Regions from separate parts of the Roseburia sp. AM16-25 genome, predicted to be linked through region 2. Evidence: predicted binding sites of a transcription regulator. Region 2 holds the regulator's gene; the other holds the start of a gene.
The links. The regulator HrcA, encoded in region 2, represses chaperone genes, less so after heat shock. The targets are predictions, from matches to a motif close to TGTTAGCACTCNNNNNNNNNGAGTGCTAACA.
Positions count from the first base shown of each region.

Region 1 (11,082 bases), on a different contig from region 2:
CAGCAGGTCGGCATGACGCATGAGGAAGTGTCCTCTGCCATTCGTTCCCAGGTGTTGATGGTATTTTTTATGCCGCTTGTAGCTGCCTGTATCCATACCTGTTTTGCTTTTCCAATGATCCGTCGTATGTTGTCACTCTTTAATATGCGCAATACAGCGCTTTTGGCAGGGTGTATGGTTGGCTGTTTTGTGGTATTTGGTATCATCTATGTGCTGGTGTATCTGATGACTGCCCGGACATACAATCGTATCGTACAGGAATAACCAGAAGGAATAACCGAAAAGTTTTTCCATTGCATGCACTTGACAGGATATGCTATAATCGAGAGCGGATATATTGTAGCAACGCAAGAAGAAACAGTATAAGATATAGTATAAGATATAGAAAGCATCTGATTTGATCGGACGATTTTTATATATACACGAGTGTTAAGGAGTAAGACAATGGTTAAAGTAGTAAAATTTGGTGGAAGTTCCCTGGCAAGTGCAGCACAGTTTGCCAAGGTAGGAGATATTATCCGCGCGGATGAGTCACGTCGTTATGTTGTGCCGAGTGCGCCGGGAAAACGTAATGCAAAGGATACGAAAGTAACAGATATGCTTTATTCCTGTTATGCATTAGCAGAAGCCGAGGAAGACTTTAAGGGTGCACTGAAAAAAATTAAGGAACGTTACAATTCCATTATCAATGGACTGAATCTGACACTTTCTTTGGAAGACGAATTCAGAACAATCGAAAAAAACTTTGCAGATAAAGCCGGAGAAGATTATGCAGCCAGCCGTGGTGAATATTTAAATGGTATCATCATGGCAAACTACTTAGGCTATGAATTTATCGATGCAGCAGAAGTGATCTTCTTTGACGAGAATGGAAACTTTGATGACTATAAAACAGATAAGGCGATGGCAGAACGTCTCTCGCATGTAGAAAAGGCTGTGATTCCAGGTTTTTACGGAAGTGATAGCAATGGCAATGTAAAAACATTCTCCAGAGGTGGATCTGATATTACAGGATCGATCGTTTCCAAGGCAGTACATGCCAGCGTCTATGAGAACTGGACAGATGTTTCCGGTTGTCTGGTCGCAGATCCTAGAATCGTTGAGAATGCACAGCCGATCAAGGTGATCACTTATAGAGAATTACGAGAACTTTCTTATATGGGCGCCTCCGTGCTGCATGAAGATGCAATCTTCCCGGTACGCAAAGCGGGCATCCCGATCAATATCAAGAATACCAATGCGCCGGAAGAACCGGGAACCATGATTGTGGAAAGCACCTGTCAAAAGGCAGATTATACGATTACCGGTATTGCCGGCAAGAGAGGCTTTGTAGCAGTCAATATTGATAAAGATATGATGAACTCAGAAGTGGGCTTCTGTCGTAAAGCACTGGAGGCATTTGAAGAGAATGGTATTTCCATTGAACATATGCCATCTGGTATTGATACCATGACAGTTTTTGTACATCAGGAAGAGTTCGAAGGAAAAGAGCAGCAGGTTATTTCTTCCATCCGTCGTCTCGTAAATCCGGACATCATTGATCTGGAAGCGGATCTGGCACTGATCGCTGTCGTTGGCCGTGGCATGAAGTCTACCCGTGGTACAGCAGGAAGGATCTTCTCTGCACTGGCACATGCCAACATCAATGTTAAGATGATCGATCAGGGATCTTCCGAGTTGAACATCATTATCGGTGTCAGCAACAATGATTTTGACAATGCTATCAAGGCTATTTACGATATCTTTGTGATGACACAGATCTAGATATATGGATCTTTTAAGGCACCTTTTGATAGGTGCCTTTTGTTTGTGAAAAATATCCATTTGCGTTTCAGATATACTTTGTGAAAATTCGCCCTTACATTTTTTGCCAAAAGTTGATAAAATATATATGTATATAGGTAAAATGTGTGTAAATTGTCGTGGACTCGATGGAGTTGTCGAAATTGGTGAAAGGATGTGTCAAGATGTTTGAAGTGGGCGAACGAGTAGTGTATGGTCATCATGGTGTATGCGAGATTGTAAAGATCGACACCCTGGATATGCCGAATGTGCCAAAAGACCGGCAGTATTATTATTTGTCGCCGACGACAGATGGCACCAGCATCATGTATGCGCCGGTGGACAATCCCAAACTTTCCATTCGCCGGGTTATGACCAAGGATGATGTCATGTCACTGATCAAGGCGATGCCGCAGATCGATATGTTAAACGTGACCAATGACAAGCAGCGTGAGAACGAATACAAGGAGTGCATCCGTAGTCTGGACGGCAAGGAATGGGTTCGTCTATTAAAGACTGTGCGGGAGCGTGGACGCGGACGCATGGAAAAGGGCAAGAAGATGACGGCTCTGGATGAGCGCTACATGAAGATGGCGGAGATGCAGTTGTACTCGGAGATTTCCGCGGTGCTGGAGATCCCGCGCAATCAGGTGGAGGGTTTCATCGAAGAACATATGGTAGTCGCATAAAATAAAGAAAGAGTAAACAGCAATCCCCAGATGGAAAAGATCCGTCTGGGGATTTTTGTGACGATTTTGTGAATTTTCAAAAATTATTAGCACTCACTATTGACGAGTGCTAATAAAGGTGCTATAACATAATTGTCAAAAGAAAAGACATTAAAACAATGAGATAAGAAAACAAATAGTTTTGATGATATGGAAGGAGCGATGACTTATGTTAATGCCTAGTATTTTTGGAAATGATTTTATGGATGATTTCTTTGTATTCCCACAGGAGAGAAAGACCACACCGACTGCTAAGGCAAACCTGATGCAGACGGATGTCAAAGAAACAGAGACAGGTTACGAAGTGGTGATTGATCTTCCGGGATATAGTAAGGAAAATGTAAACGCGGAATTGAAGGATGGCTATCTGATCATCAGTGCTACAACGAGCACGAATGACGAGGAGAAATCCGAAGATGGCAAGTACATTCGCAAGGAGCGTTACAGTGGTTCCTGCCAGAGAAGTTTTTATGTAGGTGAAGATATCACCCATGAGGACATCAAGGCGAAATTTGAAAACGGTACTTTGAAGTTGGATATTCCAAAGAAGGAAGCCCAGCCGAAGGTAGAGCAGAAAAAGACGATCGCCATTGAGTGATCGATGATAGGAACAAAAGAGGCTGGCTACAATCCGTAGCCAGTTTTCTTTTAAATAAGAAAGTAGGTGAGTTGGGATGTCTGCCAAGAGAGATTATTATGAAGTCTTGGGCGTCGACAAGAAAGCAGATGAGAGTACGATAAAGAAAGCGTTTCGGCGATTGGCAAAGAAATACCATCCCGATACCAATGCGGGGGATGCAAAGGCGGAAGAAAAGTTTAAAGAGATCACAGAAGCCTATGATGTCTTGAGTGATAAAGAAAAAAGAAAGTTGTACGACCAGTTTGGACACGCTGCCTTTACAGAAGGCTTTGATCCGAACCAGGCAAGTGGTTTTGGCGGCTCCGGCTTCGGGGGAACCAAGTTCTATCGCAATGGTGATGGCATGGAGTTTCATTTTGAAGGCGGCAATATGGATGATATGGGAGATATCTTTGATTCCATCTTTGGAGGTGCTTTTGGTGGTGGTGGCTCCGGTTTTGGCGGCAGATCTCAGGGCTTTGGCAACCGTGCAATGAAAGGAAAAGATCTGCATGCAGAGATCACCATATCCTTTGAAGATGCAGCCTTTGGCTGTGACAAGCAGATCACGATCTCTGATCCATCCGGCAGACAGCCGCAGACTTTGTCGGTGCATATTCCGGCAGGAATCGATGAGGGGAAGACTGTACGCCTTGCAGGAAAAGGTCAGCCGGGCATAAATGGTGGCAAGAATGGTGATCTGATGCTGGCAGTCCATGTGCTTGACAGTAAGGCTTTCCGTAGGGAAGGCATGGATGTCTATTCGACCATCCGTGTGCCATTTGTAACGGCAGCCCTGGGCGGATCTGCCAGAGTCCACACCTTGTACGGCGATGTCGAGTGTCAGATCAAAGAGGGCACCCAGTCCGGCAGCAAGATCCGTCTGAAAAATAAGGGTATCGTCTCCATGCGGAATGCGCAATTCCACGGCGATCAGTACGTGACCGTGGAGGTCGATGTGCCGAGACATCTGAATGCGATGGCAAAACAAAAATTAAGAGAATATGCAGGTGCAGAAAGAGCGTCTGCGTGATAAGATAAGATTTAGGAGGTGAAGCATATGAACATCCAGAAATTTACACAAAAGTCAATGGAAGCAGTGCAGGACTGTGAGAAATTGGCATATGAATATGGAAATCAGGAGATCGAACAGGAACATCTTTTGGTCGCTCTTTTGCAGCAGGAAAATGGACTGATCCCGCAGATGATCGAAAAGATGGAGATACAGTTAGAACATGTTAAGGATAATGCCATCCGGCATCTGGAGGCAAGGACAAAAGTCTCCGGGGGGCAGGTCTATGTCGGTAAGGACTTAAATCAGGTACTCATCCATGCAGAGGATGAGGCAAAGGCGATGGGGGACGAGTATGTCTCCGTCGAGCACCTTTTCCTTGCCATGATCCGTTACCCGAATCGTGCCATCAAGGAAATCTTTAAGGAGTATGGCATTACGAGAGACCGCTTTTTACAGGCACTTTCTACCGTGCGGGGCAACCAGAGGGTGATGACGGACAATCCGGAAGCAACCTATGATACCTTGGAGAAATACGGTTATGATATGGTCGAGCGTGCCAGAGACCAGAAACTTGATCCGGTCATCGGACGAGACGCAGAGATCCGCAATGTGATCCGTATCCTATCCCGTAAGACCAAGAATAACCCGGTACTGATCGGTGAGCCGGGTGTCGGCAAAACGGCAGCCGTAGAGGGTCTGGCACAGCGAATTGTCCGCGGGGATGTACCGGAAGGCCTGAAGGACAAGAAGTTGTTCGCCCTGGATATGGGTGCACTGGTCGCCGGTGCAAAATATCGTGGTGAGTTTGAGGAACGTCTGAAAGCCGTTTTGGATGAGATTAAGAATTCCGATGGCGAGATCATCCTCTTTATCGATGAACTGCATACCATCGTTGGTGCCGGAAAGACAGACGGTGCCATGGATGCGGGCAATATGTTAAAACCAATGCTTGCGCGTGGAGAATTGCATTGTATCGGTGCAACGACTCTGGATGAATACAGGGAATACATTGAAAAAGATCCGGCGCTGGAGCGACGTTTTCAGCCGGTTATGGTGGATGAACCATCGGTCGAAGACACCATTTCCATCCTGCGTGGTCTGAAAGAACGTTATGAAGTATTCCATGGCGTTAAGATCACAGATGGTGCGTTGGTTTCTGCGGCAACTTTATCCAACCGTTATATCTCAGACCGTTTCCTGCCGGATAAGGCGATCGATCTGGTCGATGAGGCGTGTGCCCTGATCAAGACGGAACTGGATTCCATGCCGACAGAGTTGGACGAACTCAACCGTCGTATCATGCAGCTTCAGATCGAGGAGACTGCGCTGAAAAAAGAGGACGATCATTTGAGTCAGGAGCGTCTGGAAAATCTGCAAAAAGAACTTTCCGAACTGCGGGAGAAATTCTCCGGACAGAAAGCCCAGTGGGATAACGAAAAGCACGCAGTAGAAAAGGTTTCCCAGTTACGAGAGGAACTGGAGAGCCTGCGCAATGAGATTAAGATCGCCCAGCAGAATTATGATCTGGAAAAGGCGGCAGAACTCCAATACGGCAAACTTCCACAGTTGGAAAAGCAGTTGGAGCAGGAAGAAGAACTGATCAAGAATAAGGATATGAGTCTTGTCCACGAGAGCGTGACCGAGGAGGAGATCGCCCGTATCATCTCCCGCTGGACCGGTATTCCGGTGGCAAAATTAAATGAGAGCGAGCGCAATAAGACCCTGCACTTAGCAGAGGAACTCCACAAGCGGGTCATCGGTCAGGATGAGGGCGTGACCAAGGTCAGTGAAGCCATCATCCGTTCCAAAGCGGGTATCAAAGACCCGGACAAACCGATCGGATCCTTCCTTTTCTTAGGACCTACCGGTGTAGGTAAGACGGAACTGGCAAAGACATTGGCGGCAAGCCTGTTTGACGATGAGAACAACATGGTACGTCTGGATATGAGCGAGTACATGGAGAAGTATTCCGTTTCCCGTCTGATCGGAGCGCCTCCTGGATATGTCGGCTATGATGAGGGCGGACAACTGACAGAGGCAGTCCGCAGAAAACCTTATTCCGTTGTCCTCTTTGACGAGGTGGAAAAGGCGCACCCGGATGTATTCAATGTCCTCTTGCAGGTCTTAGACGATGGACGTATCACGGATTCACAGGGCAGGACGGTTGACTTTAAAAATACCATTATCATCATGACCAGTAATTTGGGGTCTTCCTATCTGTTGGAGGGCATTGATGAAAATGGCAATATCCGACCGGAAGCCGAAGATGCCGTGATGAACGAACTGCGTCAGCATTTCAGACCGGAATTTTTGAACCGTCTGGATGAGACCATTTTGTTCAAGCCGCTTACCAAGGATAATATCGGTCATATCGTGACGCTTCTCATGGAGGAGTTGAACGGACGTCTGGCAGACCGTGAGATCCGTGTGGAATTGTCACCGGAGGCAGAGACCTACATTGTCGATCATGGTTATGATCCGATCTATGGTGCAAGACCACTCAAGCGGTATCTGCAAAAGTATGTAGAGACCATGGCAGCCAAATGCATTTTGGCAGATGAAGTGGATATGGGCGATACCATTTATATTGATGTAGCGGGTACAGAATTGACCGCTGTCGTAAAGCATCAGGCATAAAAGAGCACATTTTTCATATACTATAGTATGAAGAATAAGAGCAGAGCCAGTCTTGGCAAAAAGTCAGGGCTGGCTTTTTTTATGAAAAAGAAGTATATCCTGACGGGACTTTTTGGACTGCTTGTGACGTGTGGCGGACTTTTCTGGCAGTATGCGGTCTATGAAGGATCGGACCCGGTGCGAAAGACTGCGACAGTCATAAGCAATGCAGACTGGGCAGACCCGGCGGAAAAACTCGTAGCCCTGACTTTTGATGACGGTCCCCATCCGGTCTATACAGAGGAGATCCTTGATGTCTTGGATCAGGCAGGTATAAAGGCGAGTTTTTTTATGATGGGAAAAGAAGCAGAACTCTACCCGGATGTTGTAAAAAAGGTAAGCGATGCCGGGCATCTGATCGGAAATCACACATATACGCACGCCAATGTCTGCCAGATCTCCGCGGATGAGACAACAGAGGAGATAACAAAGACTAATGATATTTTAGAAGGTCTGACCGGAAAACGTCCGCAATTTTTCCGCCCGCCGTTTGGCTGCAAAAATGAGACCTTGGAAAAGCAGACAGGCATGTTCTGGATCTTCTGGGATGTGGATACTCTGGATTGGAGCCTACAGAACGCGGAGCAGGTTTATTGTAAGGTAGTGAAAAATGTGGGAGAAAATGATATTATTTTAATGCACGACGCTTATCCGTCCACTGTGGAGGCAGTCCGGGAACTCATTCCGGCTTTGCAGGAAATGGGCTATACCTTTGTGACAGTCGACCGCCTTGTGGAACCGTGATAGGTTTATGACATACAAGTGATAGAAAATATATATGACAAAAGACTTGTACTTTTTCCCATTATTTAGTATCTTATTAGGTGTGATGCATAATCAGATACGAAATCCTGCATTTTAAAACGAAAATGCAAGAAGAAATAGGAAATATGCAAGTAAATATGCAAGATTTTATATTTTAAAATGCAATTTCGGAGGAAACATGGATTTATTTGATTACATGCGACAGGAAAATGGAAAAAAGGAATCTCCTTTGGCATCCCGTATGCGGCCGACGAGTCTGGATGAAGTCGTCGGACAGCAGCATATCATAGGAAAGGACAAACTCTTGTATCGTGCCATCATGGCGGACAAGATATCATCCATTATTTTCTATGGACCGCCGGGAACCGGAAAGACGACCCTTGCCAAGGTCATTGCCAATACGACCAGCGCGGAATTTACATCCATTAATGCGACGGCGGCAGGCAAGAAAGACATGGAGCAGGTCGTGGAAAATGCCAAGAACATTCGGGGCATGTATGGCAAAAAGACCATTCTTTTCATTGATGAGATCCACCGTTTTAACAAGGGACAGCAGGATTACCTCTTGCCTTTTGTGGAAGATGGGACGGTCATTCTGATCGGAGCAACGACGGAAAACCCATATTTTGAGGTCAACGGCGCGCTTTTATCCAGATCCATCATCTTTGAACTAAAGCCATTATCCCAGGAGGACATCAAGACTTTGATCCGGCGCGCACTGACCGACAGTGCAAAAGGACTTGGCTCTTATGGAGCGGTCATTGATGATGATGCGCTTGATTTTCTGAGCGATATGGCAAATGGAGATGCCAGAAGTGCACTGACAGCCATTGAACTTGGCGTTCTTACGACAGAGCCTTCTGCGGATGGGAAGATCCACATTACTTTATCCGTGGCGAGTGAATGTATCCAAAGGCGTGTTGTGAAGTATGATAAGAGTGGGGACAACCACTACGACACAATCTCGGCTTTTATCAAGAGTATGCGGGGATCTGACCCGGACGCAGCTATCTATTATCTGGCGCGGATGCTCTATGCCGGAGAGGATGTCAAATTCATCGCACGACGCATCATGATCTGTGCAGCAGAGGATGTGGGAAATGCAGACCCGCAGGCTTTGCAGGTTGCCGTGGCAGCAGCACAGGCAGTGGAACGCATCGGCATGCCGGAGAGCCAGATCATCCTGGCTGAGGCTACCAACTATGTGGCATGTGCACCCAAGAGTAATGCCTCTTATCTGTCCATTGATGCAGCCATGCATATGGTGGCAAGCGGACAGACACCACCGATCCCGGTACATTTGCAGGATTCACATTACAAATCCGCCGGTAAGTTGGGACATGGCATTGGTTATCAATACGCACATGATTTTAAAAACCATTATGTCGCACAGCAATATCTGCCGGATGCTTTAGCAGGCACACGTTTTTATGAGCCGACAGATATGGGCTACGAAAAACAGATCCGGGATCATCTGGAAAAGATCCGCAGAGAAGCGGAGTAAGAGGAAATGACCTTTGCGGGCGATGACAGCAGTCGGCAAAGTTTATTTAATAAAGGAACAAGCAACAGGAGGAACAAATAGCATGCAAACATATGCAGACATGACAAAGGAACAGTTGCAGGAAGAACTGACAAAGGTACGTCAGATCTACAAAGAGTATCAGGACAAGGGTCTGAAACTCGATATGTCCCGTGGTAAACCATCCAGCGGGCAGTTGGATCTGGGCATGGGGCTGCTCAATGCAGTGGATGCAGAGTCTTTGATGCAGGCAGAAAACGGTCTGGATACACGTAATTACGGCGGACTGGACGGCATCCCTGAGGCAAAGCGTCTTATGGCAGGTATTATGGAAGTCAGACCGGAACAGGTCATTGTTTGTGGCAATTCCAGTTTAAATACCATGTATGACATGGTGGCTCGTGGAATGCTTTTGGGTTATTTGGGCCAGACCCCTTGGTGTAAATTAGATAAAGTAAAATTCTTATGTCCGGTGCCTGGCTATGATCGTCATTTTGCAGTGACCGAGCATTTCGGCGTGGAAATGATCAATGTGCCAATGACAGAAGAAGGACCGGATATGGATATGGTGGAAAAATTGGTAGCAGAGGATGATGCCATCAAGGGTATCTGGTGTGTACCGAAGTACTCCAATCCACAGGGCGTGATCTACTCTGATGAGACGGTGAGACGTATGGCAGCATTAAAGCCGGCAGCAAAAGATTTCCGTATCTTTTGGGATAACGCTTATGCCGTACATCATCTGTATGGCGCAGAAAAGGGAAAGATCTTAAATATTTTGGATGAATGTGAGAAGGCAGGCAACCCGGATATGGTATTTGAGTTCTGCTCTACCTCCAAGATCTCCTTTGCCGGAGGTGGCATTGCAGCCATTGCAGCATCTGAGGCAAACCTTGCGGATATCAAGAAGTCACTGACTATTCAGACGATCGGTTTTGACAAGGTCAACCAGTTGCGTCATGTCCGTTTCTTTAAAGATGCCGATGGCATTGCAAAACATATGGAAAAACATGCAGAATTTTTAAGACCTAGATTTGAACTGGTACTGGAAACTTTGGAAAGCCAACTTTCCGGTCTGGGAGCAGGATCATGGATCAAGCCGATGGGCGGTTATTTCATCACATATGAGACAAATGAGGGCTGCGCCAAGCGTGTCGTTGCGCTGGCAAAAGAGGCTGGTGTTGTGCTGACACCAGCAGGTGCACCATTCCCATATGGCAAGGATCCAAAAGATTCTGTCATCCGTATTGCACCATCTTATCCAACCATGGAAGACTTAAAGGCAGCTGCAGAGATCTTCTGCGTATGCGTAAAGGTGGCAACGATTGAGAAACTACTGGAGAACTAAAACGGCATTGTTATCAGATGTGAGTGCTTGTAGAATAGAGTAGTTAAGATGGGATTCTAGGAGGAAAGATCATGGCAAAGACAGTTGGAGTGATCGGTAGTGGAAATATGGGCAGAGCCATCATGGGCGGCATGATCGCGGCAGGGCTTTATGCGCCGTCGCAGATTCTGGCATCTGCAAAGACAAAGGAAACGGTTGAAAAAATAGAAAAAGAACTTGGCATTGTTGCAACGACGGACAATACTGAGGTGGCAAGAAAGGCAGATATTTTATTCCTTGCCGTAAAGCCGGGGGTATTTGCCACGGTGATCCCACAGATTCGGGATGTCTGTAAAGAAGGTCAGGTGGTCGTATCGATCGCAGCCGGACAGACACTGGCGTCCATTACAGATCTGTTTGGACGGCAGATCAAGCTGGTGCGTTCTATGCCAAACACACCGGCACTGGTGGGCGAGGCAATGAGTGCCGTGACACCGAATGAAAAGATCAGCCCGGAAGAATTGCAGGAAGTCATGGCAATCTTTGAAAGTTTTGGCAAGGCAGAGATCGTGCCGGAGACTATGATGGATGCCGTTGTTGGCGTGAGCGGATCTTCCCCTGCCTATGTCTATCTGTTTATCGAGGCAA
Region 1 is NZ_QUCW01000003.1:383,593-394,674, forward strand. Features, by position in the region: gene DW183_RS09035 (ABC transporter permease) at 1-264, shown strand, start outside; gene DW183_RS09040 (aspartate kinase) at 445-1,764, shown strand; gene DW183_RS09045 (CarD family transcriptional regulator) at 1,950-2,471, shown strand; gene DW183_RS09050 (Hsp20/alpha crystallin family protein) at 2,680-3,108, shown strand; gene DW183_RS09055 (DnaJ C-terminal domain-containing protein) at 3,185-4,162, shown strand; gene clpB (ATP-dependent chaperone ClpB) at 4,190-6,781, shown strand; gene DW183_RS09065 (polysaccharide deacetylase family protein) at 6,863-7,564, shown strand; gene DW183_RS09070 (replication-associated recombination protein A) at 7,764-9,089, shown strand; gene DW183_RS09075 (aminotransferase class I/II-fold pyridoxal phosphate-dependent enzyme) at 9,172-10,455, shown strand; gene proC (pyrroline-5-carboxylate reductase) at 10,527-11,082, shown strand, end outside.
Region 1: a site for HrcA is predicted at 2,556-2,586, ahead of DW183_RS09050 (Hsp20/alpha crystallin family protein). Genes of this name have one in related genera too.

Region 2 (11,082 bases):
GTTTCCGTTGTGGTTTCCTTGGACTTTTGCATCTGGAGATCATCCAGGAGAGACTGGAAAGAGAGTATAATCTGGATCTGGTGACAACGGCACCGGGCGTTGTTTATCGTGTGTATAAGACGGATGGCACCATGATCGAGTTGACCAATCCATCCAATCTGCCGGATCCGTCAGAGATCGAATACATGGAAGAACCTGTCGTAGAGGCGGAGATCATGGTGACGAGCGAGTATATCGGAGCCATTATGGATCTGTGTCAGGAGAGGCGCGGAACTTACATCAGTATGGAGTATATGGAAGAAACGCGTGCCCTGCTCAAGTACACCCTGCCTTTGAATGAGATCATCTATGATTTCTTTGATGCCTTAAAATCCAGATCCCGCGGCTATGCATCTTTTGACTATGAAATGAAGGGCTATGTCAAGTCTGATCTGGTCAAACTGGATATCCTCATCAATAAGGAAGAAGTGGATGCCCTTTCCTTTATCGTATTCAGTGGAACGGCATACGAACGTGGGCGCAAGATGTGTGAAAAATTAAAAGAAGAGATCCCGCGTCATCTGTTCGAGATCCCGATCCAGGCAGCGGTCGGCAGTAAGGTCATTGCCAGAGAGACGGTCAAGGCTATGCGAAAAGATGTGCTTGCCAAGTGTTATGGCGGTGATATTTCCAGAAAGAAGAAATTGCTTGAAAAACAGAAGGAAGGAAAGAAGCGTATGCGCCAGGTGGGCAATGTAGAGATCCCACAGGAGGCGTTTATGAGCGTGTTAAAATTGGACGAGGATTAGTAAATATGAAAGAGGTCAGTCTTTATCTACACATTCCATTCTGTGTAAAAAAATGTGATTACTGCGATTTTTTATCAGGAGCCTATGATAATGACATACAAAAAAGATATGCCGAAAGCCTCTGTAAAGAAATCGCTTACATGGGACAGCAACTGCGATCAGTTGCTGTTTCTTCTATATATATTGGTGGCGGTACCCCATCCTGGCTGGATGCATCGGATATGGGAAAGATCATGGATGCCCTACATAAAAATTTTACTATCGGCCAGGATGCTGAGATTTCCATGGAATGTAATCCGGGAACGGTAACGATGGAAAAATTTAGCGCATACCGTAAGATGGGGATCAATCGTTTAAGCATCGGTCTGCAATCGGCTAATGATGACGAACTGCGTCTCTTGGGACGGATCCATAGTTACGAACAGTTTTTGCGGACTTTTGATATGGCACGCAAAAGCGGATTTTACAATCTGAACGTGGATATTATGACAGGATTGCCGAGACAGACCCCGGAAAAATTGATGCATACTTTAGAGCAGGTCATTGCCCTGCGACCGGAACATGTCTCTGCCTACTCTTTGATCGTGGAAGAAGGAACCCCTTTTTATGATCGCTATAAATTTGATGCGGTCAAGCAGCATGCTGGGATGAAAACAGAATTTTTGCCGGACGAGGACGAGGAATACCGCCTGTCCAAGATGGCACAAAGCGTTTTGATCGCACACGGCTATCAGCAATATGAGATATCCAACTATGCCAGGGAAGGTTATGCCTGCTATCACAATACCGTTTATTGGCGGCGGGGCGACTATCTGGGACTTGGCATTGGCGCAGCCTCCATGGTAAGCGACCGTCGTATGGCAAATGTGCGGGACATCTATCAGTATATGGATCTGTGTGCGGACAAATTGTATTCTAATAATATAGAAGAAACAGAAAATCTGACGTCGCCTTTATGGCAGGAAGTAACGAGTCTTTCTAAAAAAGATGCCATGGAAGAATTTATGTTTTTGGGACTGCGCATGAATGCAGGAGTTACCAGAGAGGATTTTGCCAAGTGCTTTTCCTGCTCGATAGAGTCCGTCTATGGCGAGACCATCAAACATTTGCGGCAGGAGGCTTTGCTAGAAGTGGCAGAGGGGCGGATCTTTTTGACCGACAAGGGAATGGATCTGAGCAATTATGCCCTGGCACAGTTCCTCCTGTAAGATCATCTGCGCCAAAGGGGACAGTCCATGTGGCAAAAGGAGCGTCCCTGTGCCACAAAAAATTCACAAAAATAAATAAAAAAAATTGTGAGAAGTGTTGACAAAGCAAAAGGGCAGTGATACATTAGGTTTAAAGATATTAGCACTCTAAGTTAATGAGTGCTAACAATCTTAGAAACAAGGAAATCAGATGAGGTATCCGATGGACGAATTAGGTGAGAGAAAAGAGAAAATTTTAAACGCCATCATACAGAACTATCTGGAAACCGGAGAGCCGGTTGGTTCCCGTACCATTTCCAAGATGTCAGATCTGAATCTGAGTTCTGCTACGATTCGTAATGAGATGTCGGATCTTGAGGAACTGGGCTACATCGTACAGCCGCATACTTCTTCAGGACGTATTCCTTCCGATAAGGGTTACCGCTTCTATGTAGATCACTTGATGGAAGTCAAGGATCGGGAAGTGACCGAGATGAAGGATCTGATGATCGAAAAGACGGAGAAGATGGAACAACTCTTAAAACAGGTCGTCAAGGTACTTGCCAACAATACGCAGTACGCCACGATGATATCTGCACCGAGTGTCCAGCGCAACCGTCTCAAGTTCGTACAGTTATCTGCCGTAGATGAACACCAGATCTTATCGGTGGTCGTTATGGAAGGCAACATCGTAAAGAACAAGATCATTCCGGTTGAGGAACCTCTGAGCAATGAGACTATGTTGAAACTCAACATGCTCTTGAACACCAACTTGAACGGGCTTACCGTCGATGAGATCAACTTAGGACTTATCACCAAGTTAAAAGAGCAGGCGGGTATTCACGAAGAGATCATTGCACAAGTCTTAAATACCGTGGCTGAGACGATTCACGAAGACGACGATCTGGAGATTTACACGAGTGGAGCAACGAATATTTTCAAATATCCGGAACTTTCCGATTCCCAGAGAGCAAGTGAGTTGATCAGTGCTTTTGAAGAAAAGCAGGCGCTGGCAGATCTGATCTCTGAGACACAGGGAGATGAAGAAACCGGCATTCAGGTATATATAGGAAATGAGTCACCGATCCAGACAATGAAAGATTGCAGCGTCGTGACAGCCACCTATGAATTAGGTGAGGGCGTGAAGGGCACGATAGGAATTATCGGACCAAAGCGTATGGATTACGAAAATGTCATGGATAACCTGAAAAATCTTAAGTCGCAGCTTGACAAGATCATGAAAAGGGAATGACATAGGAAGGAGATGTAAAAGTGGCAGAGGAAAAGAAGCAGGAAGATAGGGAAGAAGTCAAAGTAGACGAGACAGTCGAGACAGTCGAGACAGAGACTTCCGAAGAAAAAGATACAGAAAGTACAGAGGCAGGAGAAGCCGCTGATACCAAAGAGGAGGCGGAGGAAAAAGAAGAATCCGCAGAAGAAGCTGAGGAAGAAAAAGGAAATGGAGGCTTTTTCAAAAAGAAAGAAAAGAAAGACAAAAAGGATGCACAGATCGAAGAACTGACCGACAAGGTCAGACGCCAGATGGCCGAGTTCGAGAACTTCCGCAAACGTTCTGAGAAAGAAAAATCACAGATGTATGAAGTGGGAGCAAAGAGCATCTTGGAAAAGATCCTTCCGGTCGTTGACAACTTTGAAAGAGGTCTTAAGGGCATGGAAGAGAGCGAAGATCCATTTGCACAAGGGATGCAGATGATCTACAAGCAACTGATGACTTCCTTGGAGGAAGCAGGCGTGAGTCCGATCGAGGCGCTCGGCAATGAATTTGATCCGAATTTTCACAACGCAGTGATGCATGTGGAGGATGAAGAAGCCGGCGAGAGCGAGATCGTAGAAGAGTTCCAAAAGGGCTATATGTATCACGATACAGTGCTTCGTCATAGCATGGTCAAGGTTGCAAACTAGTCAAATTGGTAGCAATGCTAATTTAAAATAAAGACAATAACAATGTGATGATAAATAGGAGGAAAAAATCATGGGAAAAATTATTGGTATTGATTTAGGTACAACAAACTCTTGTGTAGCAGTTATGGAAGGTGGTAAGCCAACCGTTATCGCCAACCAGGAAGGTGCAAGAACAACACCGTCTGTTGTAGCATTTACAAAGACAGGAGAGAGATTGATCGGTGAGCCTGCAAAGCGTCAGGCAGTTACAAATGCAGAAAAGACAATTTCTTCTATTAAGAGAGATATGGGTACAGACAATGGTCGTACCATCGATGGTAAGAAGTATTCTCCACAGCAGATCTCAGCAATGATCTTACAGAAGTTAAAGAGCGATGCAGAGAACTATCTGGGTGAGCCTGTCACAGAAGCAGTTATCACAGTTCCTGCATATTTCAATGATGCGCAGCGTCAGGCAACAAAGGATGCCGGAAAGATCGCTGGTCTTGATGTAAAGCGTATCATCAACGAGCCTACAGCAGCAGCACTTGCTTATGGTCTTGACAATGAAAATGAGCAGAAGATCATGGTTTATGATTTAGGTGGTGGTACATTTGATGTATCTATCATTGAGATCGGTGATGGCGTTATCGAAGTTCTTGCAACAAGTGGTGATAACCGTCTTGGTGGCGATGACTTCGACCAGAAGATCACAGATTGGATGCTGGATGAGTTCAAGAAGGCAGAAGGCGTTGACCTTTCTACTGACAAGATGGCTCTCCAGAGATTAAAAGAAGCAGCAGAGAAGGCTAAGAAAGAACTTTCCGCTGCAACAACAACAAACATCAACTTGCCTTTCATCACTGCAACAGCAGAAGGACCAAAGCATTTTGATATGAACTTAACACGTGCTAAATTCGATGAATTAACACATGACCTTGTAGAAAGAACAGCCATTCCGGTACAGAACGCATTAAAGGATGCAGGTCTTACAGCAAGTGAACTTTCAAAGGTTCTCCTTGTTGGTGGATCAACCCGTATCCCAGCCGTACAGGATAAGGTAAAGGCACTTACAGGACATGAGCCAAGCAAGTCTTTGAACCCGGATGAATGTGTAGCCATCGGTGCTTCTATCCAGGGCGGTAAGTTAGCAGGTGATGCCGGTGCCGGTGAGATCTTGCTTTTGGATGTTACACCACTTTCTCTTTCTATCGAGACTATGGGTGGTATTGCAACCAAGTTGATCGAGAGAAATACAACGATCCCTACCAAGAAGAGCCAGATCTTCTCTACTGCTGCTGATAACCAGACAGCCGTTGATATCAACGTAGTACAGGGTGAGAGACAGTTTGCTAGAGACAACAAGTCCTTAGGACAGTTCCGCCTGGATGGTATTCCTCCAGCACGTCGTGGTGTTCCACAGATCGAGGTTACTTTCGATATCGATGCCAATGGTATCGTAAATGTATCCGCTAAGGATCTTGGTACAGGTAAGGAACAGCACATCACCATTACAGCAGGATCTAACATGTCTGATGAAGACATTGAGAAGGCTGTTAAGGAAGCTGCTGAGTTTGAAGCACAGGATAAGAAGCGTAAGGAAGCCATCGACACCAGAAACGATGCTGATGCATTTGTATTCCAGACAGAGAAGGCTTTGGAAGAAGTTGGCGACAAGATCGATGCGGCAGATAAGTCAGCAGTTGAGGCTGATATCGCAGCGATCAAGACAATCCTCGAGGCACATCCGGAAGCAGAGGCTATGGATGATGCAACCGTAGCAGAATTAAAGGCTGCACAGGAGAAATTGCAGGAGAGTGCACAGAAGGTATTCACCAAGATGTATGAACAGCAGGCTCAGGCAGCAGGCGCACAGGGTGCAGGTCCTGACATGGGTGCCGGTGCAGGCCCTGATATGGGAGCAAACACCACTTACAATGCGGCAGATGATGATGTCGTAGATGCAGACTTCAAGGAAGTATAAAAAACATGGCAGAACAGAAGCGAGATTATTATGAAGTCCTTGGCGTAGATAAAAATGCCGATGACGCAACGATCAAAAAAGCATACAGACAGTTGGCAAAGAAATATCACCCGGATATGAATCCGGGTGATAAAGAAGCAGAGGTAAAGTTCAAAGAAGCCTCTGAAGCCTATGCTGTTTTGAGTGATCCGGATAAGAGAAGACAATATGATCAGTTTGGTCATGCTGCTTTTGACGGCGGTGCCGGTGGCGGCGGATTTGATTTCTCAGGCATGGATTTTGGAGATATCTTTGGAGATATCTTCGGTGATTTCTTTGGCGGTGGCGGCAACAGACGTACCAACAATGGACCGATGAAAGGGCAGAATGTCCGTGCAAGAGTCAATATCAAGTTTGAAGAGGCAGCATTTGGTTGTGAAAAAGAGATCGAACTGGTATTAAAAGATGAGTGTGCAACTTGTCATGGATCCGGTGCAAAGCCTGGAACCACAAAGGATACCTGTCCGAAGTGTGGCGGTAAGGGAAAGATCGTAGTTACACAGCAATCATTCTTTGGAACCGTACAGAATGTAACGTCTTGTCCGGAATGTCAGGGAACAGGGCAGATCATCAAAGAAAAATGTAGTGATTGCCATGGTACCGGATACATTTCCCGTAAAAAGAGAATTTCTGTATCTATTCCTGCTGGTATTGATAACGGTCAGAGTGTTCGTATCCGTGAAAAGGGAGAGCCGGGCATCAACGGAGGACCTAGAGGAGACCTTTTGGTTGAGGTTCGTGTGGCCCCGCATGCGATCTTCCAGAGAAGCGAATACGATATTTATTCTTCTGCTCCGATCTCATTTGCACAGGCAGCACTGGGCGGTGAAGTCATGATCGATACCTTGGACGGAAAGGTCGTATATGAAGTGAAGCCCGGCACACAGACCGATACCAGGATCCGCTTGCGTGGAAAAGGTATTCCGTCTTTGCGTAATAAGAATATGCGTGGTGACCATTATGTTACTTTAGTGGTACAGGTTCCGACTTCTCTTAGTCATGAAGCAAAAGAAACTTTGCGTAAGTTTGATGATGAGACAGGAAAGACCTTGAAAGCCGGAGGAACAGCGGTTAAGGAAGAAAAGAAGAAAAAAGGATTTATGGGCAAACTTAAGGATGCCGTAGACGATTTATAAAATGCGAAGAAGCGATGGCTTGGTATAGAAATATATCCCATCGCATTTTTGCGTATAAGAGAAAGAGGATAACATACATGAAAGTTTGGATTACAAGACATGGGCAGACAGATCTCAACAAAAAGCAGTTGATGCAGGGCGTTTATGACGAACCACTGAACGAAACAGGAATTGCGCAGGCAGAGGAAGCACGGAAAAAGATTGGTGATATGAAGTTCGACGCTGTTTACTGCAGCCCATTGAAGCGAGCAAAGAAAACAGCCATGATCATCGGAGGTGTATCCGAAGAGGAATTGATCGTGGATCCGCGTATCATCGAGGTAAACTTTGGAAAATACGAAAAAAAGAGTTATAAAAAATTAGGACCATTTATGACCTTATACTGGATGCTTCCGGAAATCATACCGGCACCTAAGACGGTGGAGCCTGTTTCATCTATGGTGAAAAGAAGTCGTTCTTTTATCGAAGATCTCAAAAAAGAGGACTATGAAAACGTGCTTGTGGTCTGTCACGGTGGCATTATCCGGGCTCTTTGTGGAGTTCTTGAAAACCGTAGAAATGGAATCAAGTGGAGACCAAGACCACAAAATTGTGAAATTAGAAAATACGAGTTGTAGTTTGTAGGGACGTTCCTTTTGCCACAAGGAGCGTCCCTTTTGGCATACCGACAGGTGCAGAGCGGCATCTTCTATTGATTTCGGTATTCTTTCGGCGTCATACCGGTCAATTTCTTAAATACATTCTGAAAATACCCCTGGGAGGAAAAGCCTAAATAGGTTGCTATCTCTAAAATAGAGCGATCAGTCGTTTTTAACAGAGACTTCGCTTTTTCGATTTTTTGTTCTTGAATATACTGTGACAAGGTCATACCGGTTTCTTTTTTGAATTTGGTTGACAGATAACTGCGACTTAAGAAAAGATCCTGAGCCATCTGATCAACGGAGAAATCTTCGGTCAGATGCTCTCGGATGTAGGATGTGACAGATCGCATGAATTTATCATAGCGTTTTCCTTTTTTAATATCCCGAACCAGACTTGTATAATCAATTACCATATGATATTGCAGATTCATGACCTGTTCCGGGTTATCGTAATTCTCTGCGTGTTGGATATATTTATCGCTGAGTGTCAGGGCTTCCTCAACCGGGAGCCCGCCGTCAATCGCAGCGCGTGAAAGCAGGGTTGCGGAGGTGATAAAGATATTTTTGACCTGGCGTAAATAGGTTGGTGCAATTTTTCCGGCGCGACCTGGATCGGTATGTGCGATGAGGGTTTGCAGATTTTCTATATCTCCTTCCTTTACACAGGCAAGCATAGCGCATTCAAAATCGTGTGTTGTATGAGCATAGGATACCGTATCATCCATGTAGTCGCCAATATGGTTGTGAGCCCATGTTATGTCATTAAATGCATCGTTAAATGAGGAATGGGGGATAGAGGCATCGCTATTATCTGTTAATGTATACGCTTGGTTCTGGCTGGAAATTTTGGCATTACTATCGTAGATTTTTATATTTGCTAAATTGAGTTTAACATCACTGATGTAGTAGTATATCAGACAAAGTTCATGAAGTAGCATTTCTACAGGTAGTGGAGTAATGCTTTGCATAAGTTGCTGGTATTGTTCCATGTAATTCATTCGGAGATCAAGGGAAAACATGAATTCGCGGATTTGTTTTTTTGACGGTGTAATCTGGAAAGTCGGCCCTAAGATGAGCGTATACTCCTGATGTTTTACAATACCATAAAAATGTTCGTAGGGAGAGATGAAATAGTTTACATTGCCATCAATCGCAAGCAGGGTATCGAGGTAGGGGCTGGCAGGGTCTTTGGGAAAATGAGAAGGATCATAGTAATGTATGAGTTTATTTTCTTTATATACTCTGACAGCAACAGACGATAGAGAGGAGATATTGCTGGCAATAAAATCGTAGTCTATCTGGCGCATGATTTTCTCCTAACCAATATGATGATATAAAATTACAATGATTAAAACAATCTTACAAGAAATAACAAAAAAAATCAATTATATTATAAGATAGTTAAAAGTGTGTAGTAAAGGAGACCAGAATGAATAGAGAAATATTTAATCCATATCTACTTGGGTGAGAGTATATTCCGGATGGAGAACCACATGTTTTTGGTGATTGGATATATGTATATGGAAGCCATGATCGTGCAGGCGGTACGGATTACTGCCAAAACGATTATGTTGTATGGTCTGCGCCATTAGAGGAATTATCTGAATGGAAATATGAAGGGATAATATACAAAAATTTGATCCATCAATATTGGTAGATAATGACGGAAGAATTTGGCTTTATTCTGGCAGTAGTCAGACGACAGTGAAAAATACGGGGCATCCAATGGTAGGATGCTTTGTGATGGAATTAGAAACAGACATGCCAGCAAAGGAGTGAAATTATGGGAAATAATAAGCAACTGGTAGATTTAGATAAGAAACAGCCGCTTAAGGATATCTACCGGAGGAATCAGTACAAAATAGATGACAGATTTGTTCTTAAGGATGGAAAGACACATAAGTGTGCAATCCTTTGCCCGGGTGGGGGATATACATTAGTTTGTTCTTTTATTGAAGGGACGCCGATTGCACGCAAACTCAATGCCATGGATATATCTGTATTTATCGTATACTATCGAGTGCGAAAAAAAGCCATATATCCAAATCCGCAGGATGATCTGGCGAGGGCTGTCAGGGAAATCAGTGCAAAAGCGGACGAGTATCATGTGGATATGACAGATTATTCTGTCTGGGGAGCGTCAGCAGGTGGTCATCTGGCGGGTAGTTTTGGAACAACAGTTATGGGATATGCCAGATATCAACTTCCCAAACCGGGAGCAATTGTGCTTTCATATCCAGTCATCACTTTGGAAAAAGATCTGACGCATCAGGGAACAAGACAGAATCATATTGGAAAAAAAGCAGACGAGAAAACAGCAAGAAAATATAGTGTGCAGACCAATGTTGATGCTGCTTATCCACCGACGTATATTTGGTGTGGTGATGCAGATGGTACAGTTTCACCAGAGAATACAAAGATGATGGAACAGGCGCTGGAGAGAAATCATATTGCACATCAATGTGAGATCTTTCCAGGGGTAGATCATGGCGTAGGACCAGCGACAGGAACAGCAGCAGAAAATTGGATCGAACATGCAGTAACATTTTGGAAGGAGAATATGAGATGAAAAAACAAGCCTATAACCCGTATTTACCATTGGATACCTATATTCCGGATGGAGAACCGCATGTTTTTGGCGACCGCCTTTATATTTATGGCTCCCATGATGCAGAAAACGGTACGGAATTCTGTGTGCTTGATTATGAATGTTTTTCCGCACCGGTGGATGATTTATCTGACTGGCGTAGTGAGGGTATCATTTATCGCGCCGATCAGGATCCGGGAAGAAATGAGAAAGATAAGTATATGTATGCGCCGGATGTTGTAGAGGGAAAGGATGGACGATATTACCTCTATTATGCCATGAGTGGCGGACACTTTACGGGACCAATCCATGTGGCAGTCTGCGATACACCGGCAGGAAAATACGAGTATTATGGAGAGGTGAGAAATGCAGACGGCTCGACTTTTGACAGGTGTATTACCTTTGACCCCGGACTTTTGAATGACGATGGCAGGATTTATCTCTATTACGGCTGGGCAATCGGAACGGGATCACAAAGTATGCCGAAAAGTATGTATGGCTTTTTGAATTTTACCTGCAAGCATTTTGTGGCAGGAAAATTGTTTGAAAAGTCTAAGGAGCAGATGGCAAGAGAACCACAGGGTATTCAGGGAGGAAATGTCGTTGAACTTGCAGATGATATGCTCACCGTTATATCCGAGCCCAAACGTCTTGCACCGGGACAGTTTGATGCAAAGGGAACACAGTGGGAAGACCATGCCTTTTTTGAGGCATCATCTATGCGAAAAATAGGTGATACCTATTATTACATTTATTCTTCTCAGGTCAATCATGAACTCTGTTATGCTACAAGTAAATATCCGGACCGTGATTTTACC
Region 2 is NZ_QUCW01000002.1:237,458-248,539, forward strand. Features, by position in the region: gene lepA (translation elongation factor 4) at 1-788, shown strand, start outside; gene hemW (radical SAM family heme chaperone HemW) at 794-1,996, shown strand; gene hrcA (heat-inducible transcriptional repressor HrcA) at 2,199-3,227, shown strand; gene grpE (nucleotide exchange factor GrpE) at 3,248-3,898, shown strand; gene dnaK (molecular chaperone DnaK) at 3,969-5,861, shown strand; gene dnaJ (molecular chaperone DnaJ) at 5,867-7,036, shown strand; gene DW183_RS05020 (histidine phosphatase family protein) at 7,114-7,653, shown strand; gene DW183_RS05025 (AraC family transcriptional regulator) at 7,725-8,984, opposite strand; gene DW183_RS05030 (alpha/beta hydrolase) at 9,461-10,246, shown strand; gene DW183_RS05035 (family 43 glycosylhydrolase) at 10,243-11,082, shown strand, end outside.